Regions from separate parts of the Streptomyces sp. NPDC058051 genome, predicted to be linked through region 1. Evidence: predicted binding sites of a transcription regulator. Region 1 holds the regulator's gene; the other holds the start of a gene.
What was found. Region 1 encodes HspR, which represses chaperone genes until heat shock. Its sites were predicted from a motif close to TTGAGNNNNNNNNNCTCAA; they were not measured.
Positions count from the first base shown of each region.

Region 2: a site for HspR is predicted at 2,026-2,044, ahead of lon (endopeptidase La). Genes of this name have one in related genera too.

Region 1 is NZ_JBHVRW010000007.1:119,655-126,953, reverse strand. Features, by position in the region: gene ACFVUT_RS14115 (helix-turn-helix transcriptional regulator) at 1-23, shown strand, start outside; gene ACFVUT_RS14110 (hypothetical protein) at 181-1,638, shown strand; gene ACFVUT_RS14105 (heat shock protein transcriptional repressor HspR) at 1,760-2,206, opposite strand; gene dnaJ (molecular chaperone DnaJ) at 2,208-3,404, opposite strand; gene grpE (nucleotide exchange factor GrpE) at 3,498-4,148, opposite strand; gene dnaK (molecular chaperone DnaK) at 4,145-5,998, opposite strand; gene ACFVUT_RS14085 (sugar transferase) at 6,272-7,126, shown strand; gene ACFVUT_RS14080 (heterodisulfide reductase-related iron-sulfur binding cluster) at 7,229-7,299, shown strand, end outside.
Region 2 is NZ_JBHVRW010000003.1:177,152-184,450, reverse strand. Features, by position in the region: gene ACFVUT_RS06470 (rhomboid-like protein) at 1-144, shown strand, start outside; gene ACFVUT_RS06465 (nitroreductase) at 561-1,226, shown strand; gene ACFVUT_RS06460 (hypothetical protein) at 1,375-1,818, opposite strand; gene lon (endopeptidase La) at 2,067-4,496, shown strand; gene ACFVUT_RS06450 (polysaccharide deacetylase family protein) at 4,680-5,432, opposite strand; gene ACFVUT_RS06445 (lysozyme) at 5,711-6,568, opposite strand; gene ACFVUT_RS06440 (MarR family winged helix-turn-helix transcriptional regulator) at 6,793-7,290, shown strand.

The sequences.
Region 1 (7,299 bases):
TCCTTGACAAAGCGCCGAATTGAAAGCGCCGCCACCGCAATACGGGGCGGGCCGGCCGCGGCCCCGTCACGGGACTCGCGCACCAAAACCGCCACCGGCGTACAACCAACGCCCGCCCCGGCTGGTCCAACTCCCGTACGCGCACAGCATCGCAGGGACCGCAGGGAGAGAACCGACACCATGCAGCCAGCCCAGAACCGCCGGTTTCCATCCGCCACCCGCATACGGCCGGGGCGGCGGATCCGTGTCCCGCTCGCGTTCGTCGCCGGGGCGGTGCTGGCGCTCGGCTCCGTCGGGCCCGCCAGTGCCGACGAGCCGGAGACGGACCAGCTCTGGATCTCGGCACCGTACGACCTCGTACTGCCGACCGCGGACGCCGACGGGTCGGCGACCGGCAACACCGTCGACGTACAGCTCGGGCACGACAACAGGCACAACTCCGTGACCGGCGGCCGTCTCACGGTCGACGCGTCGGAACTCGCGGGCGTGGCCGACATCAGCTGGCCCTCGACCTGCGCACCGGCCGCCGACGCGCTCACCGCGATCTGCGACTTCGGTTCCCTGGACAGCGCCCCGTACGTCACCGTCGCCCGGATCGGGGTGCGCGCCGCAGCCGGCGCACCCGCCGACACCACCGGAACCCTGCACCTCACTGCGGCGGCGGACAGCTCCTTCGGGCCCCTCACCGGGTATCCGGCGGACACCGTGATCCGTCTCGGCGACGGTCCCGACCTCGGCGTGAACCAACTGCCGTACCGCACCGGCGTCAAACCGGGCACGAACCTCGCCCAGCCGATCCGCCTGACCAACCACGGCAACCGCACCGCCGACCGCACCCTGCTGACCCTCTTCGCCTCGCACGGCCTGGCGTTCTCGCAGCGCTTCGGCAACTGCACGTACCTGGACGCGGACCCCGTCACCCAGCAGAGCGGCAGCACGGCCGTCTGCGTCCTCGACGGGCCCGTCGCCCCGGGGCAGGAGTACGACCTGTCGGCGGCCGGCGCGGTCCGTACGACCCGTGCGGCGCTGTACGAGCGGTTCGACTACGCGGTCGAGCAGTTCTCCGACGAGGCGTACGAACAGGCCGTCGCGGGACGGCCTTTCGTCCAGGGGACGGGCTCCGCCCTCGTCGCCGCCCCCGTGCCCGCCGCGCGCTCGGCCGCCGCGGCCGACGAACCCGACCTCAACCTCGGGGACAACTACCGCTCCACGCAGATCACGGCCACCAACAAGGCCGACCTGATCGCCCTCGCACACGACATCACGTCCGTCGCGCCCGGTGACACGGTCACCGCCCGGATCGGCGTGAAGAACCGTGGCCCCGCCTGGGTCGCCTCGCTCGGCGCGGGTGCCTCCGTCGCCACACTCGACGTCCGTATCCCGGAGGGCACCACCGTCACCGGCACGCCCGGCAACTGCTACGCCACGGGCACGAACCGCTACACCTGCTGGACGCCGATCCTCCTCTGGGAGAAGGCCCGCTCCACGTTCGACTTCACCCTGCGTGTCGACCGCGTCGTCAAGGGCGGGGCGACGGGCTCCGTCGCCACGCTCAACGACGACCCGGAGCTGCGGATCTCGGCCTTCGATCCGCAACTCGCCAACAACACCGCCGAGTTCACGGTCACCGGCGGCTGACACGCCACGGGGTGCGTGGCGCGCCGGCCGCCCACGCACCCCGACGGCCGCACACGGACGAGGCCCGTCACCCGTGGTACGGGTGACGGGCCTCGCCTGTCGTGCGGGTCGCCTGACCCGCTCAGTCCTTCGGCCGCTTCGGCCGCCAGACCACCAACGCGCTGGTCTGCTGCACATCCTGGTACGGCACCAGATCACGCCGGTACGAGGCATGCACCTGGGCCTCACGCTGCTGCATCGCCGCCGCCGCGCCGTCCACGGCCGCCGAGAGTTCGGCGACACGCTGCTGCAGGGCGGCGACCTGGTTCTCCAGCTCGATGATGCGCTTGATACCGGCGAGGTTGATGCCCTCGTCCTGCGACAGCTGCTGCACCGTGCGCAGCAGCTCGATGTCGCGGGCCGAGTAACGCCTGCCGCGCCCGGCCGTGCGGTCCGGGGAGACCAGGCCGAGACGGTCGTACTGGCGCAGCGTCTGCGGATGCAGGCCCGAGAGCTGGGCCGCGATCGAGATCACGTACACCGGTGATTCATCGGTCAGTTCGTACGGATTGCGTCGTCGGCCGTCCACCTCAAGCTCCCTTCGCTGCCTGGAACAGCTCCGCCCGCGGGTCGTGGCCCGCGGTCGTCTTCCGGTAGGCCTCCAGTGCGTCCCTGGCCTCGGCGCTCAGCTCCCTGGGGACCGTCACCTCGACGGTGACCAGCAGGTCGCCCCGGGTGCCGTCCTTGCGTACGGCGCCCTTGCCGCGGGCGCGCATCGTGCGCCCGTTGGGGGTACCGGCCGGCAGTTTCAGAGTGACCGGTGGACCACCGAGCGTGGGCACCTTCACTTCGCCGCCGAGTGCCGCCTCCGTGAAGTCGACGGGCACGGTGACCGTGAGGTTGTCGCCCTTGCGGCCGAAGACCGGGTGGGCGTCGACATGGACCACGACGTACAGATCGCCGGCCGGGCCGCCGCGCTCGCCCGGGCCGCCCTTGCCGCGCAGCCGGATCCGCTGGTTGTCCGAGACCCCTGCCGGAATCCTGACCTGCATGGTCCGGGAGGACTTCGCCCGCCCGCTGCCCTTGCAGACGTCGCAGGGATCCTGGGCGATGAGGCCCCGGCCCTTGCAGTCCACGCAGGGGTCGGTGAGCGAGAAGCCGCCGCCGGTGCCGCGCGACACCTGGCCGGTGCCGAGACAGGTCGGGCAGACCCTGGGGGTGCCGTTCTTGTCACCGGTGCCGGAACACGCCTTGCAGGGTGCCTGGCTGGACATCCGCAGCGGGACCGTGGCCCCCTCGACCGCCTCGGTGAAGCTGAGCGTCACCTCGGACTCGATGTCCTGGCCGCGGCGCGGCTGCACTCGCGTGCCCGAGCCGCCCCGGTTGAACAGGCCGCCGAAGACGTCGCCCAGACCGCCGCCGCTGCCTCCTCCGCCGAAACCACCGGCTCCGCCGCCCGTGCCCCCGCTCTGGGCGCCTCCGAAGAGGTCGCTCAGGTCGAAGTTGAAGTTGCCTCCCGCACCACCGGGACCGGCCCGGTAGCCGCCGTTGCCGAAGAGGGCGCGCGCCTCGTCGTACTCCTTGCGCTTCTTGCTGTCGCCCAGGACGTCGTTCGCCTCGGAGATCTCCTTGAAGCGCTCCTCCGCCTTGTCGTCGCCCTTGTTGGCGTCCGGGTGGAACTCGCGGGCGAGCTTCCGGTACGCCTTCTTGATCTCGGCGTCGGTGGCGTCCTTGGGGACGCCGAGGACCTTGTAGTAGTCCTTCTCGACGAAGTCCTTCGTGCTCATCGACGTCCCTCCTTCCGGACGATCGGCCATGCGACCGGCCCGTTGGCCGGTCGCATGGCCGGGCGGTGGGCCGCGAGGTGGTCAGACGGGATGTCAGACCTCCTCGGTGCCACCGCTCTCCTCGTCGGTTGCCTTCTCTTCCTTGGCCGTGGCCGGTGCCGCACCCGGCTGGGGCTCGGCGACCGCCACCCGCGCGGGGCGGATGGTGCGCTCGCCGATCCGATACCCCGGCTGCAGGATCGCCACGCAGGTCGTCTCGGTGACGTCCGGCGCGTACGAGTGCATCAGGGCCTCGTGGATCGTCGGGTCGAAGGGCTCGCCCTCCTTGCCGAACTGCTGCAGGCCCAGCTTGGCGACGACCGTCTCCAGCGACTCGGCCACCGACTTGAACCCGCCCACGAGCTCGCCGTGATCACGGGCCCGGCCGACGTCGTCGAGCACGGGCAGGATCTCGGACAGGAGACCCGCTACGGCGATCTCCTTGACCGTGGCCCGGTCGCGCTCCACACGGCGGCGGTAGTTCTGGTACTCGGCCTGGAGCCGCTGGAGGTCGCCCGTGCGCTCGTTGAGCGCGGTGCGGACCTGGTCCAGCTGGGCCGTCAGGCCGACTGTCTGTGCTGCGTCCCCGGCCGGGGACGCCTCCTCCTCCGAAGAGGTGGGGGCGTCCTTCGGCTCAGCTCCGTCAGAAGTGGCGCCGGAGGGGACGTCGGGCTTCTCCTCGAAACCCGGAGTCTCCTCGGTCACACCGCACCGCCCTTCGCGTCCTTCTCGTCGTCCACGATCTCGGCGTCGACGACGTCGTCGTCGGCCTTGGCCTGCTGGGCGCCCGGCTGCGGGTCACCCTGCGCGCCGCCCTCGCCCTGGGCGTTGGCGTACATCGCCTGGCCCAGCTTCTGGGAGACGGCCGCGACCTTCTCGGTGGCGGTACGGATCTCGGCGGTGTCCTCGCCCTTGAGCTTCTCCTTCAGCTCGGTGAGCGCGGTCTCCACCTCCGTCTTCACGTCACCGGGAACCTTGTCCTCGTTGTCCTTGAGGAACTTCTCCGTCTGGTAGACGAGCTGCTCGCCCTGGTTGCGGGATTCGGCGGCCTCGCGACGGCGGTGGTCCTCCTCCGCGTACTGCTCGGCCTCCTCACGCATCCGGTTGACCTCGTCCTTCGGCAGCGAGGAGCCGCCGGTGACGGTCATCTTCTGCTCCTTGCCGGTGCCGAGGTCCTTGGCGGCGACGTGCATGATGCCGTTCGCGTCGATGTCGAACGCGACCTCGATCTGCGGGACACCGCGCGGGGCCGGCGGCAGGCCGGTCAGCTCGAACATGCCGAGCTTCTTGTTGTACGCGGCGATCTCGCGCTCGCCCTGGTAGACCTGGATCTGCACGGACGGCTGGTTGTCCTCGGCCGTCGTGAAGATCTCGGAGCGCTTGGTCGGGATCGTGGTGTTGCGCTCGATGAGCTTCGTCATGATGCCGCCCTTGGTCTCGATACCGAGGGACAGCGGGGTCACGTCGAGCAGCAGGACGTCCTTGACCTCGCCCTTGAGGACACCGGCCTGGAGCGAGGCGCCGATGGCGACGACCTCGTCCGGGTTCACACCCTTGTTGGCCTCCTGGCCACCGGTCAGCTCCTTGACGAGCTCGGCGACGGCCGGCATACGGGTGGAGCCACCGACGAGAACGACGTGGTCGATCTCGGAGAGCTGGATGCCCGCGTCCTTGATGACGTTGTGGAACGGGCTCTTGCAGCGGTCCAGGAGGTCGGCGGTGAGCTGCTGGAACTGCGAGCGCGTGAGCTTCTCGTCCAGGTGCAGCGGGCCCTCGGCGGACGCCGTGATGTAGGGCAGGTTGATCGAGGTCTCCGTCGAGGACGAGAGCTCGATCTTCGCCTTCTCGGCGGCCTCGCGCAGACGCTGGAGCGCCATCTTGTCCTTGGACAGGTCCACGCCGTGGCCGTTGGCGAACTGCTTCACCAGGTAGTCGACGACGCGCTGGTCCCAGTCGTCACCACCGAGGTGGTTGTCACCGTTGGTGGCCTTCACCTCGACGACGCCGTCGCCGATCTCCAGCAGCGACACGTCGAAGGTGCCGCCACCGAGGTCGAAGACGAGGATCGTCTGGTCGTCCTTGTCGAGGCCGTACGCCAGCGCGGCGGCCGTCGGCTCGTTGACGATACGCAGGACGTTCAGGCCCGCGATCTCGCCGGCCTCCTTCGTCGCCTGACGCTCGGAGTCGTTGAAGTACGCGGGGACGGTGATGACCGCGTCGGTCACCTTCTCACCCAGGTACGACTCGGCGTCCCGCTTCAGCTTCTGCAGGATGAAGGCGCTCATCTGCTGCGGGTTGAAGCTCTTGCCGTCCAGGTCGATCTTCCAGTCCGTGCCCATGTGGCGCTTGACGGAGCGGATGGTCCTGTCGACGTTGGTCACTGCCTGGCGCTTGGCGACCTCGCCGACCAGCACCTCGCCGTTCTTCGCGAAGGCGACGACGGACGGCGTGGTCCTGGCGCCCTCTGCGTTGGTGATGACGGTGGGCTCGCCGCCTTCGAGAACGCTGACGACGGAGTTAGTCGTGCCCAGGTCGATGCCGACCGCACGTGCCATTTCAATTCCTCCAGCTTGACTACTTGAGTGGATCTGACTCAAGGATGCATGACGCCCGTCCCAGTGTCAACAGACTTGAGTCGAGCAGACTCAACTATCGTGCACGCACCTCGCGCGCGCCGACCATTCGAGAACGACACCCACCCACCCCGCAGGCCACGCAACCCTCCCCCATCATCGCGTCATGGGATCGTTCTGTCACAAATAGCCGTGAGTCACGCAAAAACGGCATTCGATCCGCCCGATCCGCCCGACCCCAGGCAGGTGCGAACGATGCAGAGACAGCGGCCGGAACGGGGACACCCGGGACGAAGTGAGCGACGGCACCATCCCCGCCCGGCACGGGCCGGCGCGGCAGGGGCGGGCGGCGCAGTACGGGTCGGCGCGGCAGGGATCTGCGGGGCGCGGGCCTTCCTGCGGGCACTGCGCCGAGAGCGGCCGTCGGCCAAGCGCGCGCTGGACCTGGTCCTCGGCTCGGTCCTGCTGGCCCTGGCCGCCCCCCTGCTCGTCGCGGGCACCCTCGCCCTCGCGGCACGTCGGCCCCCCGGCGGCGTGCTGATCCGCTCCCCACGGATCGGCCTGGGCGGTCACCCCTTCGTCCTGTGTTCGCTGCGCACCCGGCGACTGCGACTGGACCTGCTCTCCCGGCTGCCGCACGTCGTGCGGGGAGACCTGTCCCTGGTCGGCCCGGAGCCCCTGCCCCCGGACGACGAACGGGTCCGCACCCCCGCGACCGGCACCGGCACCGGCACCGGCACGCCAGACGCCCCAGGCGAGGCCACCGTCGGCACCCCGGACGCCCCGCCCGAGGCCCCCGCCGACGCCACACGAAAAGCCCCCGACACCGCCCCCACCCCCGCCACCGCCGCGAGACACTGGCGGCAGGAACTCAGACCGGGCCTCACCGGCCTGGCACAGGTACGCTCCCGCTCCGGAATGCCGTGGGACGAGCCGGCCCTGCTCGACCAGCACTACGCCGAGCACCACTGGGTGGGACTCGACCTGGCCATCCTGGCGGGAGCCGTACACGCTCCGCTGCGCCGGGCGATCCTCGGACTCGTCCGGCACGGCAAGGCACACCTGAGCGACACAGATCACCGCCGGTCCAACTACAGCGCGGCGGAATAAGTGGATAGTGTCAGCACAGACTGATTAAGTTACTGCTTAGTAATCGCCAGTATTACCTTGTAGACGCTGGATCCCACCCTCGCAGGCCCGAGGAGCCCCCAAATGCAACTCGCCGCGATCATCGTGTCGCTGGTGCTGACTGTGGTCGGCGTTGCGCTCATCGCCCGAGCCGT
Region 2 (7,299 bases), on a different contig from region 1:
CTGGCGCTGCTGCTGGGCGTGGCCTGCTGGCCGCTGCTGCGCCGGGTCGGTGCGGCCGGCGGGGCGGCGGCCAGGGGCGCGGGTCCTTCGCGCCGGGCGCCGCGAGGCACTCGGCTGCCGGCCGGGGCGCCGGATCGGCCATGAGCAACGCGAGGACGGCCTGAGCCGAAGGGCGCAGCGTGCGGGGAGGGGCGACGGGACGTACCGAGGCAGGGCCGGCCCCTGTCGAGCGGGGTGCGTTTGTCGGGTGCCGTTTCGCATTGCGTCAGCTCCGATGTCCTAGCTGCGGGGCGAAGAGATGGGTTGCGCTGTGCCATCAGGTTTTGTGCAGGGTGACTCTTCGTTTTCCGTCCGCTGATGTGGCAGGGGTGGGTTCTGGCTTTGTCGCTGAGAACCACCGACAGCGCACGCAGGTGAGTTTCGGCAGCACTTCGTGATCGGTCGGCGGAGGCATGTCGGTCAGTTTTGGCAGCGCCAAAGCTCCGCCCGGCCTGCTCGCCGGGTGCGATGATCATCCTCGTGTCTTCGCTGCCCGCCATGGAGTGAGAGGACCAGAAGGCGTGGATGTGTATGAAGCCGTGGACAGTCGCAGGGCCGTGCGAGCGTTCAGCGATGAGCCGGTGCCCAGAGATGTCCTCGAACGTGTGCTGGCGGCAGCGACGCGGGCCCCGTCGAGTGGGAACCTGCAGCCGTGGCATGTGTATGTCGTGACCGGCGAGCCTTTGGCCGAGCTGAAGAGGCGTGCGACGGCCAGGGCACTGGTGGGAGACCTGGGTGATGAGCGGGAGTATCCGATGTACCCGGCCGAACTGACCTCGCCGTATCTGGACCGTTTTTCCGCCGCAGCCGCCCAGCGATACGAAGCGCTGGGAATCGAGCGTGACGACCCCGCCCGGCCCGTGAAGATCGCCGCCTTGAACTCGGCGGCGTTCGGGGCACCGGTCGTGCTGTTCTGCTACCTCGACCGGACGATGGGGCCGGGGCAGTGGGGGGACGCGGGGATGTACTTGCAGACGGTCATGCTGTTACTGAGGGCGGAGGGGTTGCACAGCTGCCCGCAGGTGATGTGGACGATGTATCGCGAGACCGTCAGCCAGACGGTCGGAGCCGATGACGAACTCGTGCTGTTCTGCGGTGTCTCGGTGGGATTCGAGGAAGAAGGCGTGCCACGGCTGCGTACCGGGCGGGCCGACATGACAGAAACGGTGAGCTTCATCGGAGCGTGACCTGCTGATCAGTGATCCTCACAGCAGACGGGTCGTCAGTCGGTGTCGCTCCGCTCATTGCGGGCTCGGGTCTGGGCGAGGCGGAAGGAGTCGATACCGCTACCCGATGAGACCCGGTGGTGTCGTCGCCGACCGACAGGCGGTGTCACTACTCACGCACACAGCCAGGGTTCTTTGCTTCGAGACCTCGGCGCTTTTCCGCGACCTCTTTGCGCATGAGGTCGTCGGTGCGTGTGCTGTGCCAGACGGTTCCTTCCCACTTCTCGTACTGGGGGTCGGGGTCACGTAGAAGTACCGGCTTGAGGTGACCGTGGAAGAGGAGTTGGCGGCCCTGTTCCCGCCGGGTGCGACTGAACCACATCGCGCTCTTGTCGTGCCGAGCGAGGCGGTTCGCTGCGAGGCCGGGAAGGGTGCCGCGCATCCGGCCGGGCGTGTAGGTCGTCAAGGGCCGGCTGGGCGGGCGCCAGGAGTCTGCGAGGGACCAGTGCGCGATGGCGTCGCCGCTGCGACCGGGCGGGCTGTAGGGATGGGTAACAGGACTGCTGACCTCCGCGAAGAAGCGGGATTGTTCGGCCTCGGTGCCGTCGGCCAACGGCGCCCAAGAGACACCACCCGGCACCACCCCTGACGAACCTGCCACGACTCACTGACCCGAGCCCTCGGCGAAAGGTCTCCCTGCAAGACGAAAGGCCAGACGAAGCATGAAGCTGCAAAGCGAAGGGATCCACGTCAAAGGACAGCGTTCGGCTGATCGCTCACAGCGAACGGGCCGCGGGGAACAACGGACGGCTCAGCAGCATTGAGTCTGCATAACTCAACTTGACTGCCGAAGGGGAGATCATGGCTACCGAGTCCCATGCGGTCACTCCGCTCGCCCTGCCCGTGCTGCCGCTCGACGACGAGGTGGTGCTGCCCGGGATGGTGGTGCCTCTGGACCTGTCCGACACCGATGTGCGCGCCGCCGTGGAGGCCGCGCAGGCCGCAGCCCGCGACGGCGGCAAGCCCGAGGTGCTTCTTGTGCCGCGGATCGACGGGACGTACACCGGCACCGGTGTCATCGGCACCGTCGAGCAGGTCGGACGGCTGTCGGACGGGGATCCCGGCGCGCTCATCCGCGGCCGTGGCCGGGTGCGGATCGGGGCCGGGACCAGCGGACCGGGTGCCGCGCTCTGGGTGGAAGGGACACGGGTCGACGCGGTCGTCCCCGATCCGCTCCCCGGAGCCGCCGCCGAGCTGGTCACGGAGTACAAGGCACTCGCCACCAGCTGGCTGAAGAAGCGCGGTGCCTGGCAGGTCGTGGACCGGGTCCAGCAGATCGAGGACATCTCCGCGCTCGCCGACAACTCCGGGTACTCCCCCTTCCTCACCACGGCCCAGAAGGTGCAGCTCCTGGAGACCGTGGACGCGGTCGCCCGGCTGAAGCTCGCCATCCAGTGGCTGGGTGAGCACCTCGCCGAGCAGGACGTCGCCGAGTCCATCGCGAAGGACGTCCAGGAGGGCGTCGACAAGCAGCAGCGCGAGTTCCTGCTGCGGCGCCAGCTCGAAGCCGTGCGCAAGGAGCTCTCCGAACTCAACGGCGGTCCCGGTTCCGGCGCGGACGAGTCCGACGACTACCGGGCGCGCGTCGAGGCCGCCGACCTTCCCGGGCATGTCCGCGAGGCCGCGCTCAAGGAGGTCGACAAGCTGGAGCGGGCCTCCGACCAGAGCCCCGAGGGTTCCTGGATCAGGACCTGGCTCGACACCGTCCTCGAACTGCCGTGGACCGAGCGGACCGAGGACGCCTACGACATCCGCGGTGCCCAGGAGATCCTCGACGCCGAGCACGCCGGGCTGCAGGACGTGAAGGAACGGATCACCGAGTACCTGGCGGTGCGCAAGCGGCGCTCCGAGCGCGGTCTCGGCGTCGTCGGCGGACGGCGCGGCGGTGCCGTGCTGGCGCTGGTGGGTCCTCCGGGCGTGGGCAAGACCTCGCTCGGTGAGTCCGTCGCGCACGCCATGGGGCGCAAGTTCGTCCGCGTCGCGCTCGGCGGTGTACGGGACGAGGCGGAGATCCGCGGCCACCGGCGTACCTACGTCGGAGCCCTTCCGGGACGTATCGTCCGGGCCGTCAAGGAGGCCGGTTCGATGAACCCGGTCGTCCTGCTCGACGAGATCGACAAGGTCGGCTCCGACTTCCGGGGCGACCCTGCCGCCGCCCTCCTCGAAGTCCTCGACCCGGCGCAGAACCACACCTTCCGCGACCACTACCTGGAGGTCGAACTCGACCTCAGCGACGTCGTCTTCCTCGCGACGGCCAATGTGCTCGAAGCGATCCCGGAGGCCCTGCTCGACCGTATGGAGCTGGTCAGGCTCGACGGCTACACCGAGGACGAGAAGGTCGTCATCGCCCGCGACCACCTGCTCCCGCGCCAACTGGAGCGGGCCGGGCTGGAGAAGGACGAGGTGACGCTCGACGAGTCCGCCCTGCGGAAGCTGGCCGGCGAGTACACCCGTGAAGCGGGGGTACGAAACCTGGAGCGGGCCGTCGCCCGACTGCTCCGCAAGGTCGCGGCCCAGCACGAACTGGGCGACCGCGAGCTCCCGTTCACGGTCACCGAAGCGGATCTGCGCGGTCTGATCGGACGGCCGCACCACGTCCCCGAGTCCGCACAGGACCCGGCCGAGCGCCGCACCGCGGTGCCGGGCGTGGCCACCGGACTCGCGGTGACCGGCGCCGGTGGTGACGTGCTGTTCGTGGAGGCGTCCCTGGCCGACCCGGAGACCGGGGCGTCCGGACTGACGCTCACCGGTCAGCTCGGCGACGTCATGAAGGAGTCCGCGCAGATCGCGCTGAGCTTCCTGCGGTCGCACGGCGCGGAGCTGGAACTGCCGGTCGCGGATCTGAAGGACCGCGGCGCGCACATCCACTTCCCGGCGGGCGCGGTCCCGAAGGACGGCCCGAGCGCCGGCATCACGATGACGACGGCGCTGGCCTCGCTGCTCTCCGGACGGCTGGTCCGTACGGACGTGGCGATGACCGGTGAGGTCTCGCTGACCGGACGGGTGCTGCCGATCGGCGGCCTGAAGCAGAAGCTGCTGGCGGCCCACCGGGCGGGGATCACCACGGTGGTGATCCCGAAGCGGAACGAGGCCGACCTGGACGACGTCCCGGCCGAGGTCCTGGACACCCTGGAGGTCCACCCGGTGACGGACGTCCGCCAGGTGCTGGAGATCGCCCTCGCACCGGCCTCCGCGGCCAGGCCCGAGGAGAGGATCCCGGCCGCGGCGTAGGTGCCACGGAGTGACGGGCGCGGCACCACGTGTGCGACCGGTACGGACGGTCCGCCTTCCCGGAAACGGGCGGCGGGCCGTTCGGTGCGTGCGGGGTGCGGGGTGCGGGGTGCGGGGTGCGGCGGTGGTGAACGGAGGCGGACGGCGGGAGCAGGCGGCGCATGGCACCCGCCGTCCCTCGGCTCAGGGGCGGTAGATGGTTCCCGGGACGGGCTCGGCGGGCGCCATCATCTGCGGGACGGTGACGAAGGTGTAGCCCTCCTTCTGCAGCGCGTCGATGATGCCCGGCACGGCGGGCACCGTGCCCTTGTAGATGTCGTGCAGCAGGATCACGCCGTCCTTGCTCGCCTGGTCCAGGATGCGCTTCTTGATCAGTGCCGAGTCGGTCGTGGAGTAGTCCTTGGCGGTGGCGCTCCACAGGATCTGGGAGAGCCCCAGGTCCTTGCTGATGTCCGAGACGGTGTCGTCGGTGCGGCCCTGCGGCGGGCGCATCAGCCTCGGCTTCTTGCCGGTGATCTCCTCTATCGCGTCCTGCGTCTTCTCCAGCTCGGCCCGTATCTCGTCCGGCTTCTTGTCCGTCAGGATCTCGTGGGACCACGTGTGGTTGGCCACCTCGTGCCCCTCGGCCGCGATCCTGCGCACCGTCTCGGGGTGCTTCTTGACGTGGTTCTTGCCCAGGAGGAAGAAGGTCGCGTGCACCTTCTTCTCCTTGAGGATGTCCAGCAGGTGCGGGGTGTCCTCGCCCGGTCCGGCATCGAAGGTCAGCGCGATGCACTTCGCCTTGCGGCAGTCCACCGGGCCGAAGGAGCCCTTGGAGTCCGAGCCCGCGTCACCGCGGGCGGAAGCCGGAGCGGTGGTCTGCATGGAGCACCCGCTCAGCGTCAGAGTGAGCGCCGTCACAAGGACGGCGGTCAACTTCGCGCCGGTCGACTGCATCTTGATGGGCAACGCGGGTCACTCCTCCGTAGCTGAACAGGGCGCACGATGTGCGGCGAGCCAGGACTATACACAGCGCCTATACGCGGGGTGCATAGTGGCCCCTCCGTGAGCGGCTCGGACGAAAATGCCTGGTGGGCGAGGAATGGTGGGCGGGGAACGGCGGGCGGGGAGAACAGGGCAGAGCCCCCAGTGACCGGGTGCGTCATCGGGGGCTCTGCTGTGTGGAGCGCCGTGCCGGTCGGGCGCGGCGGGCGGGGGGAACGCGGTGGGCCGGCTCAGCCGTTGGCGAGGGCCTGCACGCGGTCGAGGGCGCCGTTGAAGTGGTTGTGGTCGCCGACGTAGGGGCCGGACGAGGTGTACTGCCAGATGGTGTAGAAGCTCCAGCCGGCCGGGAGGGTGCCGACGGTGGTGTTGTAGCGGGCCACCCACAGAGGATTGGTGGTGCCGAAGCCGGAGTTGTTGCCGGTGCAGGTCGTCCACCAGCTGGTCGCGGTGTAGATGACCGCGTCGCGTCCGGTGCGTGCCTTGTAGGTGTTCACGAAGTCACGGATCCAGGACACCATGGCTGCCTGGGTCTTGCCGTAGCACTGGTCGCCGTACGGGTTCCACTCGATGTCGAGCACACCGGGCAGGGTCTTGCCGTCCTTAGACCAGCCGCCCCCGTGGTCCACGAAGTAGTTGGCCTGGGTGGCGCCGCTCGTGGTGTCCGGCGTGGCGAAGTGGTACGAGCCCCGGATCATCCCGACGTTGTACGAACCGTTGTACTGCTGCGCGAAGTAGGGGTTCGTGTAGTACGTGCCCTCGGTGGCCTTGGTGTAGGCCCACTTCACGCCGCTGTTCCAGAGCGTCGCCCAGTCGACGTTGCCCTGGTAGCTGGCGACGTCCACGCCTTCGGTCTGGGTCGCGCGGGTGTCGCGCGGCAGTCCGCCCTGGCCGTCGTGGTCCACGACGCCCATACCCATTGTGGCCGTGCCGCGTTCGGGCGTCTCGGCCGCCGCGGCGGCGTCATGGGTGCCCGCGGCGCTCGCCGCGCCGGGCAGGGTGAGGAGGAGGGAGAGGGCTGCGAGCAGGGTTCCGGCCGCGGCGAAGCGCGAGCGGCGGGACGTTCCGGATCCGGATCTGAGCACCGGCATGTGAGTGCCTCCGAGGCCTTGGTGGGGGGACGTGCTGATCCCAGGGGGCGTCGGGCGCACCCCTGCCGCATGTCATGGTGTGGACATGCCATGCATGACGCTACGCACGTAGACCGGTGCGCGGAAGAGGGCCTGGGTGCCGCCGTTGGTCTATGCCTGCGAAATACTGGCCAAGCTGCGGCGATGACCAGCGGCGAAAGAAACTTTCAGTGGCAGGAAAGCTCATGAGGGGTGTTGACGTGCACGGGAGCGAAAGCGGTAGTGAACCCGGCGCGACCGGAGAAAGTGGTGTGGACCACGCATTCCTCGCCCTGGAACGGGAGTTGGCCGTCTTTCTGCGTCGGGCGCGCGCCAATTCCGGCGAAATGGCGCGTGAGGTGCATCCCGAACTGGAGGCCGCCGCCTACGGACTTCTCGTACGCCTGGAGTCCGTGGGGCGGCAGCGGGCCACCGACCTCGCCGCCTACTTCGGGGTGGGCAAGGCGACCATGAGCCGTCAACTGCACGCCCTGGAGGCGCTCGGACTGGTGGCGCGCGAGCCCGATCCGGCGGACGGCAGGGCCTCCCTCGTCCATCTGACCGCCGAGGGCCTGGCCCGCTACCGCAGCGTCCGGGACGCCCGCCGCGACCGCTACGCGCGCAAGCTCGCCGACTGGGACCGGGTCGAGGTGGCCGAACTGGCCCGGTTGCTGCACCACTTGAACGCCCGCGCCGAGGACTGACGCGGCCCG